DNA from 2 places in the Methylobacter sp. Wu1 genome. Region 2 is predicted to be linked to the other one. Evidence: riboswitches for the same ligand, from Rfam matches in the RefSeq annotation. Region 2 holds a riboswitch; the other holds the start of a gene.
What was found. A riboswitch is a leader RNA that binds a small molecule or an ion and turns the genes downstream of it on or off. The one in region 2 is predicted to bind cobalamin.
Positions count from the first base shown of each region.

Region 1: linked by a shared signal. The riboswitch ahead of V2P20_RS06380 (CbtB domain-containing protein) and the one ahead of V2P20_RS14555 (TonB-dependent receptor) in region 2 are both predicted to bind cobalamin.

Region 1 is NZ_JAZHOC010000042.1:66,219-74,095, reverse strand. It holds gene raiA (ribosome-associated translation inhibitor RaiA) at 1-30, opposite strand, end outside; gene V2P20_RS06415 (RNA polymerase factor sigma-54) at 83-1,531, opposite strand; gene lptB (LPS export ABC transporter ATP-binding protein) at 1,562-2,287, opposite strand; gene lptA (lipopolysaccharide transport periplasmic protein LptA) at 2,290-2,736, opposite strand; gene lptC (LPS export ABC transporter periplasmic protein LptC) at 2,795-3,361, opposite strand; gene kdsC (3-deoxy-manno-octulosonate-8-phosphatase KdsC) at 3,358-3,900, opposite strand; gene V2P20_RS06390 (KpsF/GutQ family sugar-phosphate isomerase) at 3,900-4,877, opposite strand; gene V2P20_RS06385 (calcium/sodium antiporter) at 4,893-5,861, opposite strand; cobalamin riboswitch at 6,093-6,225, shown strand; gene V2P20_RS06380 (CbtB domain-containing protein) at 6,313-6,489, shown strand; gene V2P20_RS06375 (CbtA family protein) at 6,491-7,138, shown strand; gene V2P20_RS06370 (cobyrinate a,c-diamide synthase) at 7,142-7,877, shown strand, end outside.
Region 2 is NZ_JAZHOC010000067.1:22,796-30,672, reverse strand. It holds gene V2P20_RS14580 (ABC transporter ATP-binding protein) at 1-297, shown strand, start outside; gene V2P20_RS14575 (ABC transporter permease subunit) at 294-1,046, shown strand; gene V2P20_RS14570 (GldG family protein) at 1,079-2,389, shown strand; gene mutM (bifunctional DNA-formamidopyrimidine glycosylase/DNA-(apurinic or apyrimidinic site) lyase) at 2,484-3,299, shown strand; gene V2P20_RS14560 (hypothetical protein) at 3,423-4,031, opposite strand; cobalamin riboswitch at 4,346-4,554, shown strand; gene V2P20_RS14555 (TonB-dependent receptor) at 4,659-6,497, shown strand; gene V2P20_RS14550 (hypothetical protein) at 6,542-7,111, shown strand; gene rsfS (ribosome silencing factor) at 7,174-7,515, opposite strand; gene nadD (nicotinate-nucleotide adenylyltransferase) at 7,548-7,877, opposite strand, start outside.

The sequences.
Region 1 (7,877 bases), on a different contig from region 2:
AAGATGATGACCTGTGATATTAACTTGCATGGAATAAACTCCTAAGGGTGAAAAGATTGTTTTTTATTGTTATCAGCCCGCGCTATAAAATGCGCTTTCTCTGACTGGATGGCGAAATCAACATCGCTTCACGATACTTCGCAACTGTCCTTCTCGCGACATTGATGCCTTTTTCTTTTAATAAGTCCGCTATTTTACTATCGCTTAACGGTCTTGCCGGATTTTCACTTCCGATTAATTCTTTAATAAATGCCCTAATAGCCGTAGCCGAACATTCTCCGCCGCTTTCCGTCGACACATGACTGGAAAAGAAGTATTTGAATTCGACGATGCCGTTCGGCGTATGCATGTATTTCTGCGTCGTCACGCGGGATATGGTTGACTCGTGCAATTCCAGCTCCTCGGCAATATCTCTGAGCACCATGGGCTTCATCGCTATAGGGCCATGCTCAAGAAACGCCGGCTGCTTTTCTACGATACAGCGCGCCACGCGCAGCAAAGTATCATTACGGCTGTGCAGGCTCTTGATAAACCATCTGGCCTCCTGCAAGTGATCCTTCATGGCCGCATTGTCTTTGCTGTTGTCGGATCTTTTGATCAGCGACGAATAAAAAGGATTTATGCGCAGCTTGGGCGCAATGTCCGGATTAAGATGCACTTGCCATGTACCGTTCTGTTTGGTCACATAGACGTCAGGGATCACATATTCGGACTCGGCCTCCTGTACGCGTGCGCCGGGCTTGGGATCCAGAGTCCTGATCAACGCAATGATCGCCTCCAGCTGGCGCTCTGTGACGCCTAATCGGCGCATCAGCTTTGACTGGTCGTGCGAAGCCAACAAATCCAGATGCCGCGAAACGAGAACCAGCGCCTCTTCCTTGAAAGGCGTCGAGTCCGGCAACTGTTGCAGCTGTATTCTCAGGCAATCGCTTAAATCAACTGCCGCGACGCCTGCCGGATCAAAATTCTGCACGCGGTGCAATACCGCTTTAACTTCGTCAAAATCAAGATCTTCCAACTGCACTTGCAGGCCCTGAAAGATGTCATCCAGGCCGGTTCTCAGATAGCCGTCCTCATCCACCGCATCGATAATAGCCATGGCGATGGCGTGATCGCGCTCGGAGAAACGGGTCAACTCCAATTGCCATAATAAATGATCCAATAGTGTCGAAGACTTGCTGCGCTGCGGTTCAAATTCAGCGGAATCATCGGAAGAACCGGCTCCCGCAGCCATCACGCTGTCATAAACGTCCTCCCAGGAATATTCCAGCGGCAATTCCTCCGGAATATCGGTTTGCGAGCCTTCGCTGGTCTGCAGATCCGAATTGTCAATTTTCTTTTCGGATGCCGGCTCAGCCTCCGGCGACACGCTTTCTTCTTCATTGATCTCCAGCATTATATTGGATTCCAGCGCCTGTTGTATTTCCTGCTGCAGATCCAGAGTCGACAATTGCAGCAATCTGATCGCCTGCTGCAATTGCGGCGTCATAGTCAGTTGCTGGCCCAGCCGAAGATGTAAGGATTGTTTCATCGGAATAAGATCTTTTCTAACTATTTTAACTTAAAGACTAAAGTTATCGCCTAAATAAACTTTTCGTACTTCCTGATTGGCAACGATGGCTGCTGCTCCGCCTTCTGCGATCACCCTGCCATCGGCAAGTATATACGCTCGATCACAAATACTTAATGTTTCTCTGACATTATGTTCGGTAATCAATACGCCGATGCCCCGATATTTTAAATGCTCAATGATCTTTCTGATATCCTCTACCGAAATCGGATCAACGCCGGCGAAAGGTTCATCAAGCAATATAAATTGCGGATTGGTAGCCAATGCTCTGGCAATTTCAACGCGCCGGCGCTCTCCGCCGGACAGCCCCACGGCAATCTGGTCGCGCAGATGCAGGATATGAAACTCCTGCAGCAACTCTTCTATTACCAGTTCAGCCTGCCCCTTGGTTAAATCGGAACGAATCTGCAGTACGGCGCGCAAATTATCCGCCACGCTCAGCTTGCGGAACACCGAAGGCTCCTGCGGCAAATAACCGATGCCCAATTGCGCCCTTAAATGCATAGGATGATGGGTCAAATCGTGCGAGTCCAGCATAATCTGGCCTTCATCGGCCTTAATCAAGCCTACCATCATATAAAAACTGGTCGTTTTACCGGCCCCGTTAGGTCCCAGCAAGCCGACGACTTCACCGGTATTGACATGCAATGACACACCGTTGACTACATTGCGCTTGTTGTAATTTTTAATCAGCTGTTTTGCTGCTAATTTAGCCATTGTTACTTAGCTTCTTTGGGTTTCGGTTTCAGTATGACGCGCACGCGCTTTGAGTCGGAAGACTTTTCGCCGGCTCTGACGACCGAATTTTTACTGTCGTATTCGATTAATTTACTGGAATAAGTGGCATTGCCCTGCCAGACTGTCGCATCATCGATCAGGATCAGCAGGTTCTTTTTAGGATAATACTCGCCGATCATGGCTTCACCGGTGATATCTTCCTCTCCCTCGTTGGGCTTTTGTCTGAATTTTGCCTTGTTGCCTGTAAACACCAGTTTTTCGGCATCGCCGTCGACAAAATAAACCACCAACTTATCGGAATTGACTTTAATACTGCCCTGAATGGAAACCACGTTGCCGGTATAAGTGCTTATGGCTTTACTGTCGTCATAAGTCGCCGTGTTGGAATCTATCGTGATCGGCTGTTCGGAATCACTTTCCAGCGCCATGGAGGCAGAGCCATATAAACCTAAGAATAAGGCAAAGCAGCAAAAAATTGCCGATTTTTTATTTCGTTTCATATTTTCCTCGCACATTAGCGAGCAATTTAATATTAATCGGGTTGGAAAAAACAAGTTTCATGCCGGTACCCGTAGTCACATTGGGAGGACTGATCAGTTCCGCCCATTCATCTGTTTCCGCATAACTGGTTTCCGGCTTAACTCTGACATTGGAGGTGTTGATGATAAGCTGGTTGACGCCCTCGCCCTTGGCTCTCTCAACGTGGACCTTTCCCGTCAGCAGCAAATCCTTGCCATCGGCGGATAAAACGCCGGTTTCAGATTGAACGACCCAAGGCGGCGTTTTCTCCTTGTGGAAAGACATCACGGGCTTTTCCAGATGCGTTGTGCCGTCATCGCTGTAGTGCGTCATTTTATCGGCAAGCAATTTATTTTTTAACTTGCCTGCTTCATTCATTTCCCACTTTGTATAGCCCGTACTGAAATAATCGGGGCTGTGAGGCGGAACCGGAGCCCGCAACTCATCCAGTCCGGTCAATTTAACCAGCCACCAGCTCATTACCGCGATAATGAGGGTGTACAGGTAAATATATTTGCCGCTCAGATTGATCATTTCAGATAAGCATTCACAACGTCTTCAAAGCGTCCCTGAGCCTGCATGATCAGGTCGCAGACTTCCCTGACCGCGCCGTGTCCGCCAGGCAAAGTCGTGCACCAGTCGGCATGCTGTTTGACAACAAAATTCGCATCGTCAACCGCAATGGCAAGACCGGCCCGGATCATGATCGGCAGATCCAGCAAGTCATCGCCGACATGGGCCGCCTGGTCCGGCGTAATCTGCAACTTATCGATGATTTCATCAAACGCGGCAATCTTGTTTTCATGACCTTGATAGACATATTCGATGCCCAGATTTTTCATGCGCAACGCTACCGAGTTCGATTTGCGCCCCGAAATAACGGCGACTTCCACGCCGGTCTGCCGCAACAGCTTGATGCCGTGTCCGTCGCGCGCATGAAAGGCCTTGTATTCATTGCCTTCATTGTCGAAAAAAAGCTTGCCGTCCGTTAAAACGCCATCCACATCCAGGATCAGGAGTTTCAGCTTTTTGGCCTTTTCGAGCACGGCCTGCATTTGTCCTGCTTCTGTCATTACACTATTCCCGCATGAATCAAGTCATGCATGTTCAAAGCCCCTATCGCGCATCGATGCCCGTCGACGACAATCAATGCGTTGATTTTTTTCTGTTCCATGATGCGCATGGCTTCGGCGGCGAGCATATCGGCCGTAATCACGGTGCAATGCGGCGTCATGACTTCGGTAATGGCGGTACGGTGAATGTCCAGATTCCGCCCCAGCATGCGCCGCAAGTCGCCGTCGGTAAAAATCCCCACCACCCGGTTATCGGCATCGACGACCGCAGTCATGCCCAGTTTTTTTTCGGTCATTTCCAGCAGCGCCTCGCTGATCAATGCCGTCTCCGGAACGGACGGCACTTTACTGCCGGCATGCATGATATCGCTCACCATCAATAATAGCCGCTTTCCCAAACTGCCGCCGGGATGCGACAAGGCAAAATCATCGCGCGTAAATCCGCGCGCTTCGAGCAATGAAACAGCCAAGGCATCGCCCATTACCAGCGCCGCGGTTGTACTGGAAGTCGGCGCCAGTCCCAATGGACAGGCTTCCTGCTCAACACCGACATGAATGTGGACCGTTGCAAATTTAGCCATCGTGGAAGCGGGGTTTCCGGTCATTGCGATTAAAGGCACGCCCAAACGCTTGATAATCGGCAGGATAGTCAAAACTTCGCCGGTTTCGCCGGAATTTGACAGCGCCAGCACCACGTCCTGGCGCGTAATCATGCCCAGATCGCCATGGCTGGCTTCGCCCGGATGCACAAAAAAAGCCGGCGTTCCCGTACTTGCCAGCGTCGCGGCAATCTTGCCGGCGATATGCCCTGACTTGCCCATACCCGTAACGACAACGCGGCCGGTACAATTGAACATCAACTTGCAGGCGGCAACAAAATCATCATTGATCTGCTCGGCCAATGCAGCAATCGCGCGATTTTCCACCTGGATGACAGCCAGCGCCAGTTCGCGGAGCTTTTGATCATGTATCTTCATGTTCTGCCGGCAATATCAAACGCCAACCGCGCTTTGATAAAGAACCCATCCATAGACAGTATAGACCGACACTAAGCCGAACCCTTCCATGCGACTGATATGCCCGGCTTTTGAAATGCCATAACCCAAAATAAACAATGCGCCGGTAAAAGCCAGCATGACCGGAAAATCGCGAGTCAGCACGCTCTCGGCAACCGGCCCCGGCGCCAGCACGCCCGGCACTGAATAAACAGCCAGCAGATTATAGATATTCGAACCGACGACGTTTCCGACCGCCAGATCATCCTCACCTTTCAAAACACTGCCGATTGATGCGGCCAATTCCGGCAGGCTCGTGCCTACAGCAACGATCGTCAGGCCAATCACTACATCGCTGACGCCAAAAAACTGAGCGATATTGACCGCTGACATCACCAATACGCGAGAGCTCAGCAATAACCCAACCAATCCAAACCCAAAGTAAAGCCACGCTTCTTTATTAGGCAAATTCTCGGACAGTTCGGCTTCCATCTCCTCGCCTAAAAGATCATGTTGTTTTTCATTAGATGCTGTACGGATCAACCACCCTGTAAAGGTGATCAAACCTACCAGCATCAAGGCGCCATCGAAAAAATCCCAGCCATCCAGGGACAGCAGGTAAGCGCCGATACTGAGAGCCATCAATACCGGCAATTCTCTTTTTAAAATGCCGGAATGAAACGCCAAAGGCGCCACCAGCGCCGTAGAACCCAGGATCAAACCGATATTGGCTATATTGGAACCCAATGCGTTGCCTATGGCCAGACCGGCATTTCCCTGCCATGAAGCAATGGTTGATACCAGGATTTCCGGCGCAGATGTGCCCACGCTGACTATCGTCAAACCGATGAGCAATGGAGAAATGCCGAGATTTCTGGCAATGGAGGCCGTTCCCGTAACGAATTTATCCGCTGAATAGACTAAAACAGCCAATCCTGCTAGCAGAGCAATAAAGTTGATGACCATGGAGTTCCAGCTCAAAAATTGCTTATTATGCCATGTTTATCTCATTCATGTACTATGCATGACAACCCCTTTGTCATGACTTCACGCATGTCGAAGCTGACCGGCGCAGCACCGTGACTCATGGCGAGAACAAATACATTACCCTTGAATTAATGCCACAGCAGATCAACTACCGGCGGAACAATCATCGCCTGTTGTTGAATCGATTGACTCGAAACATGCCGCCTCATATAATCAGTCCGGTTTTATGGTTCCCGCAAACAGCGGGTGAAACTGGAAGTCGGTTAAAAGCCGACGCTGCCCCCGCAACGGTAGGTGATTGCCATCACAAGCCCGGAGACAGGCCTGAAACTGTAACAGCAGTATTGCGGAGGGCGATCTGTCACACGTCAGCTTTTGGCTTGTCGTTCTACGCTGTTATTTTAATTAACCAAACGCGGGATCGACAATCATGCAAACCTATTCCACGACAACAGCAGCTTTTTCCTCAAAGTTTCTGCCCGGCTTAAGCGCCCTCGCATTGGGCCTGACCATTATTCTAGGCGTCGGCTTCATGCAGGACGCCGGCAATTATCTGCATAACGCCGCCCACGACAGTCGCCACAGCGCTGCTTTCCCTTGCCATTGATATGGCCGATTTTCGCAAATTGTTTGCGGTCTCGCTGCTGGCCGGGATTTTGGCCGGCCTGCTGCTTAGCTTGTTGCAACACTATCAGACCCAGCCTTTGATCCTGGCCGCGGAACGCTTTGAAGCGCCTGACGCCGATCAAGCGCATGACTGGCACCCCGAAGACGGTTGGCAGCGCGCAGCTTTTACCCTGCTCTTTAACTGCCTGAGCGGCTTAGGCTTTGCGCTAATGCTCAGCACGGCGATGTACTGTCAGGGCGCCAGCGGGCATATGCGCGGGTTGTTATGGGGCATGGCCGGTTACCTGGTGTTCTTCGTCGCCCCGGCATTGGGCTTGCCGCCGGAACTGCCGGGCACCGACAGCGCCGCATTGCACAACCGGCAAGCCTGGTGGCTGTTTACGGCGGCAACCACCGCGGCCGGCCTGTTCGGCTTGTTTTTCGGCAAAAACCGCTGGCTGCAAGCCGGCAGCATTATTCTGCTGCTGGTCCCGCATCTGATCGGCGCCCCGCATCCCGATGCCGTGCAAGCACTGGCTCCCGAGCCTTTGCAGCAACGTTTTATCTGGATGTCTGCTGTCGATAACGCACTTTTCTGGCTGGCTCTGGGCGTTTTCTCAGGTTGGCTCTTACCCAAATTCAGACTTTAATTCATGACATCTCCATCAGCCCGACATTGCCCGGCCATGCTAATCAGCGCCCCTGCGTCCGGACAAGGCAAGACCACCATTACCGCCGCACTGGCCTATTATCACCGCCAGCAAAACCGCAAAGTCAGGGTATTCAAGACCGGCCCCGACTTCATCGATCCGCAAATCCTGGCCCATGCCTCGGGACAACCGGTGTATCAGCTGGATTTGTGGATGATGGGCGAAGCGCATTGCCGAGAACTGCTGTACCGCGCCGCCGCCGACGCCGACGTCATCCTGATCGAGGGCGTGATGGGCTTGTATGATGGCGACACCAGCAGCGCCGATCTGGCTCAGGCATTATCCGTGCCTGTCGCAGTAGTGATCGATGCCCAGGGCATGGCGCAAACCTTTGCCGCCGTCGCGTATGGCCTGGCCAATTACCGGCCGCAACTGCCGTTTGCCGGGGTAATCGCCAACAAGGTCGGCAGCCCTGGCCACGCCAAACTGCTTGAAGAAGCGCTGCCGGATGCGATGCCGCTGCTGGCAGTGATGGCGAAAGACGGAACGATCGGTTTGCCGTCGAGGCATCTCGGTTTGCTGCAGGCCGATGAAATCGGCGATCTCGACCTGCGACTGGCGCGCGCCGCCGAATTGCTGAGCAGTCTCGCGCCCTGCCGTTTGCCGGACAGCGTGGCTTTTGAGCCTGTCGAGGCCATGCCGCTGCCGCGTCTGCTGGCTGGCAAGCGCATTGCCGTCG
Region 2 (7,877 bases):
CTGAATGAAACCATCGCCGGACTTAACCGGCAAATGAATACGGGCACGTTGCGGGTCGCTACGCGTCTTGAGCCTAATGTAGGCGTATTATTGACGTTGCCCGGCGTAACATCCATAGACAAAATAACCGAACATCAGATCAAAATCCATCACAGCATGACCGACAACACCGTTGAGCGAATTGCCGAGACCATCATCGCCTCGGGATGGGGCCTACAGGAACTGACACCTGTAAAGCAATCGATGGAAGATATTTTTATTACCCTGACCCAAGAGCCGAAACAGATCGATTTATGATTCTAGCTATTGCTGCGCGTGAGTTTAAAACCCTGTTTTTATCGCCGATGGCCTGGACGATATTGGCTATCCTGCAATTTATCCTGGCCTTTTTATTCTTATCCCAGGTTGAAACCTTCACCATGCTCCAGCCGAAGCTGACCGCTATTGAAGGGGCGCCGGGGCTGACCGATATTGTCGTCACGCCGTTGTTCGGCAACGCGGCCATCATCCTGTTACTGGCGACGCCCTTGTTGACCATGCGGCTGATCTGCGAGGAACGCCGAAACAAAACCCTGTCATTGCTGCTTTCCGCGCCTGTTTCCAACGGCGATATCATCATCGGCAAATATCTGGGCACGCTCGGCCTGTTATTGCTGATTATCCTGCTGACCGCATTGATGCCGTTATCCCTGCTGGCGGGCGGCGAACTGGATTTCGGCAAATTATTCGCCAACATGCTGGCGTTATTGCTGCTGGTTTCGACTTTCGCCGCCATCGGCCTTTTCGTATCCTGTCTGGCCGGCCATCCGACGGTCGCCGCCCTGGGCACATTCGGCCTGTTATTGGTGCTGTGGCTTATAGACTGGACCACGGGCATTGAAGACCAGCGCAGCGAATTGTTTGAATACCTGTCCCTGCTGAGGCACTTTCAGAACGTTCAAACCGGCCTGATCAGCACTGCCGATATCAGCTATTTTCTGCTGTTTACCGGCACATTCATCCTGCTCAGCATTCGCAGACTCGATAACGACCGTTTACAAAAATGAAGATATCCCAACGCATACATCAGCGGATACGCTTGAAAAACCTGCTTCTGACCCTGGTCTTATTGAGCGTCATCGGCGGACTGGCCTGGTTAAGCAACCGCTATACGCTGGAAGCCGACATAACCGCCAATGCCGGCAACACACTGTCGCCCGCTTCCATCAAACTGCTCGCCTCCATGCCGGACCCAATAGCCATCACGGTTTACATGAAAGCGGATCAGCCAATACGCAGTCAGATTGCGCAATTGATCGATCGTTACAAACGGCATAAACCCAACCTGAGCCTTGCTTTTATAGATCCTGATGCGCAGCCGGAGAAAACGCGCGCACTGAATATCGGCGCGGCCGGCGCCATTCTGGTCGATTACCAGGGCCGTACCGAGAAAATAACCTTTGTTGATGAATCCTCATTGACCAATGCCCTGCTGCAATTGGCCAATGCCCACGAACGCTGGATCACGTTCCTGACCGGCCACGGCGAACGCGCCATTGACGGACAAGCCAATTTTGATCTGGAGCAATTCGGCAAGGAATTGGCCCGTCGCAAGATCAATGCCCAAACCATTAACCTGGCCACGCTGCCAGCCATACCCGACAACTCTGCCCTGCTGGTCATGACTGCCCCGGCCGTGCCGCTGCTGGCCAATGAAATCGAAATCATCAAACGCTACATAGAACAAGGCGGCAATCTGCTCGTGCTGACCGATCCTGATGCCAAGCATCTGGATATGCTGGAACAGCGCCTGGGCATCCACCGATTGCCAGGCGCCATTATGGACGGCAGCACCAAGCTTTACGGCATTACCGATCCGAGCTTTGTCCTTGTCGCGGAATATGCGCAACACGCCGTTACCCAAGGCTTTCAAACCACCACGATCTATCCCGCGGCCGCGGCGCTGGAGATGGATGCGGAGTCGAATTTCCAGGCTGAAGCCCTATTCGACAGCGCACAGCAATCCTGGACAGAAACCGGCCCTATCAACGGAGATGTCCGTTTTGATGCCGACAGCGACGAAAAACAAGGCCCGTTGCCCGTAGCTTATGCATTGACGCGCACTGTCAACGGTAAAAACCAGCAACGCATCGTCGTTGTCGGCGACGGTGACTTTTTGTCCAATGCCTATATCGGCAATGTCGGCAATCTGGACATGGGCCTTAGAATCGTCAACTGGCTGATCCATGAAGACCAGTTTATCGACATCCCGGCCAAGACCGCTACCGATAAAACCCTGCAATTAACGGAAACTTCCGTTGCGGTCATCGGTTTTGGCTTTCTGGTTGTCATACCGTTATTGCTAGCGGGCTCCGGTTTTTTCGTCTGGCGCAAACGTAAACAGCGGTAAAAACCGATTAAAGCTTTGCGTCCTCTGTATTTTTCGTGGCCTTATGCTTTAATAAATAAAATACAGCTCCCTATAATGCTTTAGCTTTATTTTCATGCCTGAATTACCCGAAGTTGAAACGACCCGACGCGGCATAACGCCTTATATTGAAGGGCAAACCGTCAAACGCGTCATTATCCGCCAGCCCAGGCTGCGCTGGCCCGTACCGGAAAATCTCGAGCAAACCTTGAAAGGGCTGCGCATACAAACGGTTTCCAGAAGAGCGAAATACCTGTTGCTTGCGACCGATGCCGGCACGCTGCTGCTGCATTTGGGCATGTCCGGCAGCTTGCGGATCATCTCCGACGGCCAGACGGCCGGCAAGCACGACCATATCGATTTTATTTTCGCGGACGAAATCATCCTGCGCTTCAATGATCCGCGCCGGTTCGGCGCGGTGTTGTGGACGACGGAACCGGCCGAACAGCATCCCTTGCTCAAAGATTTGGGCCCCGAACCGCTGCAGGAGGATTTCAGCGGCGATCTTCTCTATGATCTATCCAGAAACAAGAAAACGCCCATCAAATCATTCATTATGGACAGCCACATCGTCGTCGGCGTCGGCAACATCTACGCCAATGAAGCCTTATTCATGGCCGGCATACACCCTGCGCGCCAGGCGGGAAAAATCTCCTTGACCCGCTATCAGAAACTGGCTGGCTGTATTCAAGCGATCTTGCGCCAGGCTATTGAACAAGGCGGTACGACGTTGCGCGATTTTGTCAATGAAGCCGGAAAGCCGGGTTATTTTCAGCAACAACTCAATGTCTACGGGCGCGTCGGGCTGCCTTGTACCCGGTGCCAACAAATTTTAAAGGAAATCAGATTATCCAACCGGTCAACGGTATTTTGCAGTGACTGCCAGCGGTAGAGCGATAATCCACTTTCACTAGCCCGTAGATTAAGCGGTGGAATTCAAAAAACCCTGCGCGAGAGCCATTCTGAATTCCACTCACTTCGAATTTATTGGTTAAAGCTGATCGTTGCCTGCTGATTATTTAGAGGGAACGATGCCGTCCAATACACGGATGGGGCTGTCTTTCGAGCCGTAAAAAACCGGCAGATTGCTATCAGTATTTAACCGAAACGACCCCGTAATGCCATTGACATCGAATTCGTAAGTCCCCTGACTCAGCCCGTAAACAGGCAGAGGAATAACGCGTTCGAACGGCTCGATGACCTGAGCGCACGCAACAAAAGTTTGCAGCGGAACAAGCCCCAGCGCCACTTCGAACCGTCCCGCCGGCAAGTTAGCTTCCGGTATGCCGAAGACAGGCTCATAGCGTTGGCCGGCCTGCTCCAGTTGATAACAGGGGCTAGGAAGATAGCCGCTCACCTTTAGAAATATTTGCACAGGACGAGAGCGAATTTTGATTACTTCGACTTTTTCTACCGTCGCCAATTGGGTTTCTGTCATGCCTGACAATGTCCAGGTACCGTCTTTTTCATTCCGTTGAAACCTGGCATCCCGATATTGTCCGACCTGCTCAGGCGTATCGACATGAGAGATTGCCAATGAATCGCCCTGCAACACGGGATTATCCGCTGCAAAGACGAGATGGATCGGTAGCAAAGCCGCGATTATGGCTAAATTTAGACGCATTATCTGCCTCCTGAAGTTTAAATTTGGATTGAATGAGGAATTTATAATATAGAGCATGCTAAAGCAGAGATATTTCAATCTATCTCAAACAGAATCTTATCCTTTATAGATTTCGATCAACAATGTAATTTTTCACAATAAGCAGTGTAATTTTTTCACAATAAATACTGCGCTCTTTAAGCCTGATCACCAGACTTAGAAAATACATAAACTACGGTCTGCTTCAAACCGGACCATTGCATATTTTCTCCAATACCGATTGCTTGAGGCATACGCAGTCAGCATTAATTTGCTTTATCCCGGTTACCCCTTATAATTGCCGCCTGCTTTCAGGTTCCATCGGATTTTACAGCTGATGGTTAAACGGGAAGTCGGTCAGGTCCTGCCAAAGCCGACGCTGCCCCCGCAACGGTAGATAAGTAAAAGAATCGTTAAAATGCCACTGTGTCATGCACGGGAAGGTGACGATTCAGGCCCATGCCACTTATAAGCCCGGAGACCGGCCCGAAAGTTTAATTCGGTACAGCGGAGGGCTGTCTACGAAAAAGACCGCACATCCCTGTCGTCTTCTTTTGTCCTCCGTTGTAATTACACACAACCTTGATGCGCGGGCGGCGCAGAGGACACATGCAAAAATTCATAGTCGGTTCATTAGTGTTGGCAGGTTTTAACAGCCCGTTACAGGCTCGGGAAACCCAGGCGGACAATTCACTCAATTTACCCGAAATGATCATAACGGCCACACGAACGGAAACGCCCAAAGACCAGTTGGCGGCTGCATCAACAGTTTATACGCGGGCCGATATCGAACGTCTACAGTCAAAAACCCTGCCGGAACTGTTACGAAATACGACCGGCATCGATATGGCGCAAAGCGGCTATGGCCAAAATACCAGCGTATACATGCGCGGCACCAATTCCGATCATGTGCTGGTTCTGATCGACGGCATCAAGGTCGGTTCAGCCACTGCCGGCACGACGCCGTTTCAGTTTATTCCCATCGATCAGATCGAACGGGTGGAGATCATCAAAGGTCCTCAATCGAGCCTGTACGGCTCGGAAGCGATAGGCGGCGTCATCCAGATTTTTACGCGCAAAGGCAGCCAGGAAGAAAAGCCCAGTTTCAGCGTGGACGCCGGCGGCGGATCATACGATACGATCAAGACGTCCGGCACGGTCAGCGGCAAATGGAAAAACAGCTGGTACAGCCTGGGCGCATCGCATTTCAACTCTCAGGGCTTTAATAACCGTGAACCGATTCCGGGGCGTTTCGGTTTCGATCAGCCCGACAAAGACGGCTACCGCAACACAGGCTTGAATGCGCGGCTTGGCCACCGCTTCGACAATAACGCCGAAGTAGAAGCGTTTTTCATGCGTGCCGAAGGCAAAAACGAATACGATGGCAACGCCCAGAATAAAACCAAATTCGTCGACCAGGTTGTCGGCACCTCCGCCAGCATGGATTTTATGGAGGACTGGCGGTCAACATTACGTTTAGGCCAAAGCCGCGATGACAGCGACCAGTTTGCGCCCGACGGTTCATTCACCAGCCGTTTCAACACGACGCGCTGGAACACCACCTGGCTGAATAATTTCACCTTATCTGATAACCATCAATTGATTGCCGGTACGGATTATCGCGTCGATGAAGTGGACAGCACAACGCCTTATAAGGAAAAGTCCCGCTATGATGTCGGCGTGTTCACGGAGTTGCACAGCCGCGTGCTGGATAATCACTTTGTCAATGCCTCGTTGCGTTGGGATGAAAATGAGGCTTTCGGCGATTATGTTACCGGCAATTTCGGCTGGCGCTATAACTCAGACTTCGGCATCAGCCCTTTTGCCAGCTTCGGCAATGCCTTCAAGGCGCCGACGTTCAACGATCTTTATTTTCCGAATTATGGCAATGCCAACCTGAAACCGGAAAAATCGACCTCGTTCGAAGCGGGGCTTGCCGGCGACCACTGGCTGCAATGGGAAGTGCGGGCCTACCATACCAACATCGACAACCTGATCACGCCGGTCACGAATCCGGTCACATTTCAATTCAGTGCGGAAAACATCGGCAAGGCGCAAATCGACGGTATTGAAGTTGAAATCAGCAAGCAGTGGCTGGGCTGGGACGGCAAGCTGGGCCTCGATCTGTTAAGCCCCAAAAACCGGGAAACCAATGCCCGCCTGCCGCGACGCGCCGAGAAAACCCTGACATTCGACCTATCCAAATCGTTCGGAGCGCTTGATGTGGGCACGCACATACTGGCCCAAGGTGACCGATTCGATGACATAGGCAATAAAACGAAAATAGCCGGTTACGTAACCGTCGACCTGCGGTCAGCCTATCATTTCAATAAAAACTGGATGCTGAGCGCGCAGCTCAATAACTTACTAGATAAAAATTATCAAACCATCAAGACTTATAATACGGCGGATAGAAACTTCTTCCTCGCTATCCATTATAATAACTGACCACAAGCTGGACCTTAATCACTAACCCATTTGGAGATAACAATATGAACATGAAACAATGGCTGCAAGTCGAGTATTTGCCTATTCCCTTGATTGCATTGATGGCGCTGACCCGCTTTCATCACTTCGGCGATATCCTGCATCTGCCCGACGCATCGCTGGCGGTTTTTTTCTTCGCCGGCTTTTACCGCAAGAAAGCCTTTTTCGTCTTTTTGTTATTGTTGGCAGGTTTGATCGATTATATCGCTATCGCAAACGGCACCAGCAGCTGGTGCGTATCCCCGGCTTACGTGTTTTTGATTCCGGCTTATGCAGTCATGTGGGTGGCTGGCCGCTACTGCTCGAAATTCAAATTATTGAATGCTTACGAACTGGCCAGTTCCATTGGTCTGATGACGCTGGCCGCATCAATTTCTTTCCTTATCTCGAACGGCAGTTTTTATCTGCTTTCAGGCCGTTATACGGACTTGTCATGGGCGCAATATTTCGCTCGCGTAGCGAAATATTATCCGCTTCATGTAGGCTTCGCCATGATTTACGGATTGGCTATCTACCTGCTCATCAAGCTGTTTAAATCAATGCCTGATACGCAGACAGCCTATAAAGAAATTTAATTGATGTTGCCCACAGAGGGCATAAAGGCCCTCTGTGACGATCATTTTCTTACTCGGCTAAATCAACCCGCTTCTTTGGCATGATCAACCGACCACAATTTTTCCAATTGATAAAATTCGCGAGCCTGAGCAGTCATCACATGAACAATGACATCGCCCAGATCCAGCAATACCCAGTCAGAACCCTGCCCGCCTTCAATACCCAACGGTTTTAAACCGCTCTCTTGAACTTTTTCCGACACATATTGGCATAAAGACTGTATATGACGGTCGGAAGTACCGGTAGCGATAACCATGTAATCGGTAAAACTGGTCTTGCCCCGCACATCTATTGTGGTGATGTATTGCCCTTTGCGTTCATCCAAAACCGTCTGGACAATGTGTAATAACTCATCTGTCTGCATTCAAATTCCTGTACTAAATAATTATGAAAGCTTTATTTCTCATAAAGCGCATGCTGCTTAATGTATTCTATGACAGCATCAGGTAATAAAAAACCCGGATTGCGTTTTTCCGCAATCATTTTCCTGATAGCCGTCGCCGAGATTTCGAGCTGCGTGATAGGCTGAAAAAATAATCTGCCGGCCGGTGCTTGCGCCAGCTCTGTTATCTCAATGGCCTTTTTGGCCGCAAAATAGCCATCAAGTTCCTGCAGTTGAAATCCCGGACGGGTCATGACGACTATATGCGCATAATCGAACAACTGCTGCCATCGATGCCAGGTTGCCAGATTTTTAAACGCATCGCTGCCGATAAACAGCAATAA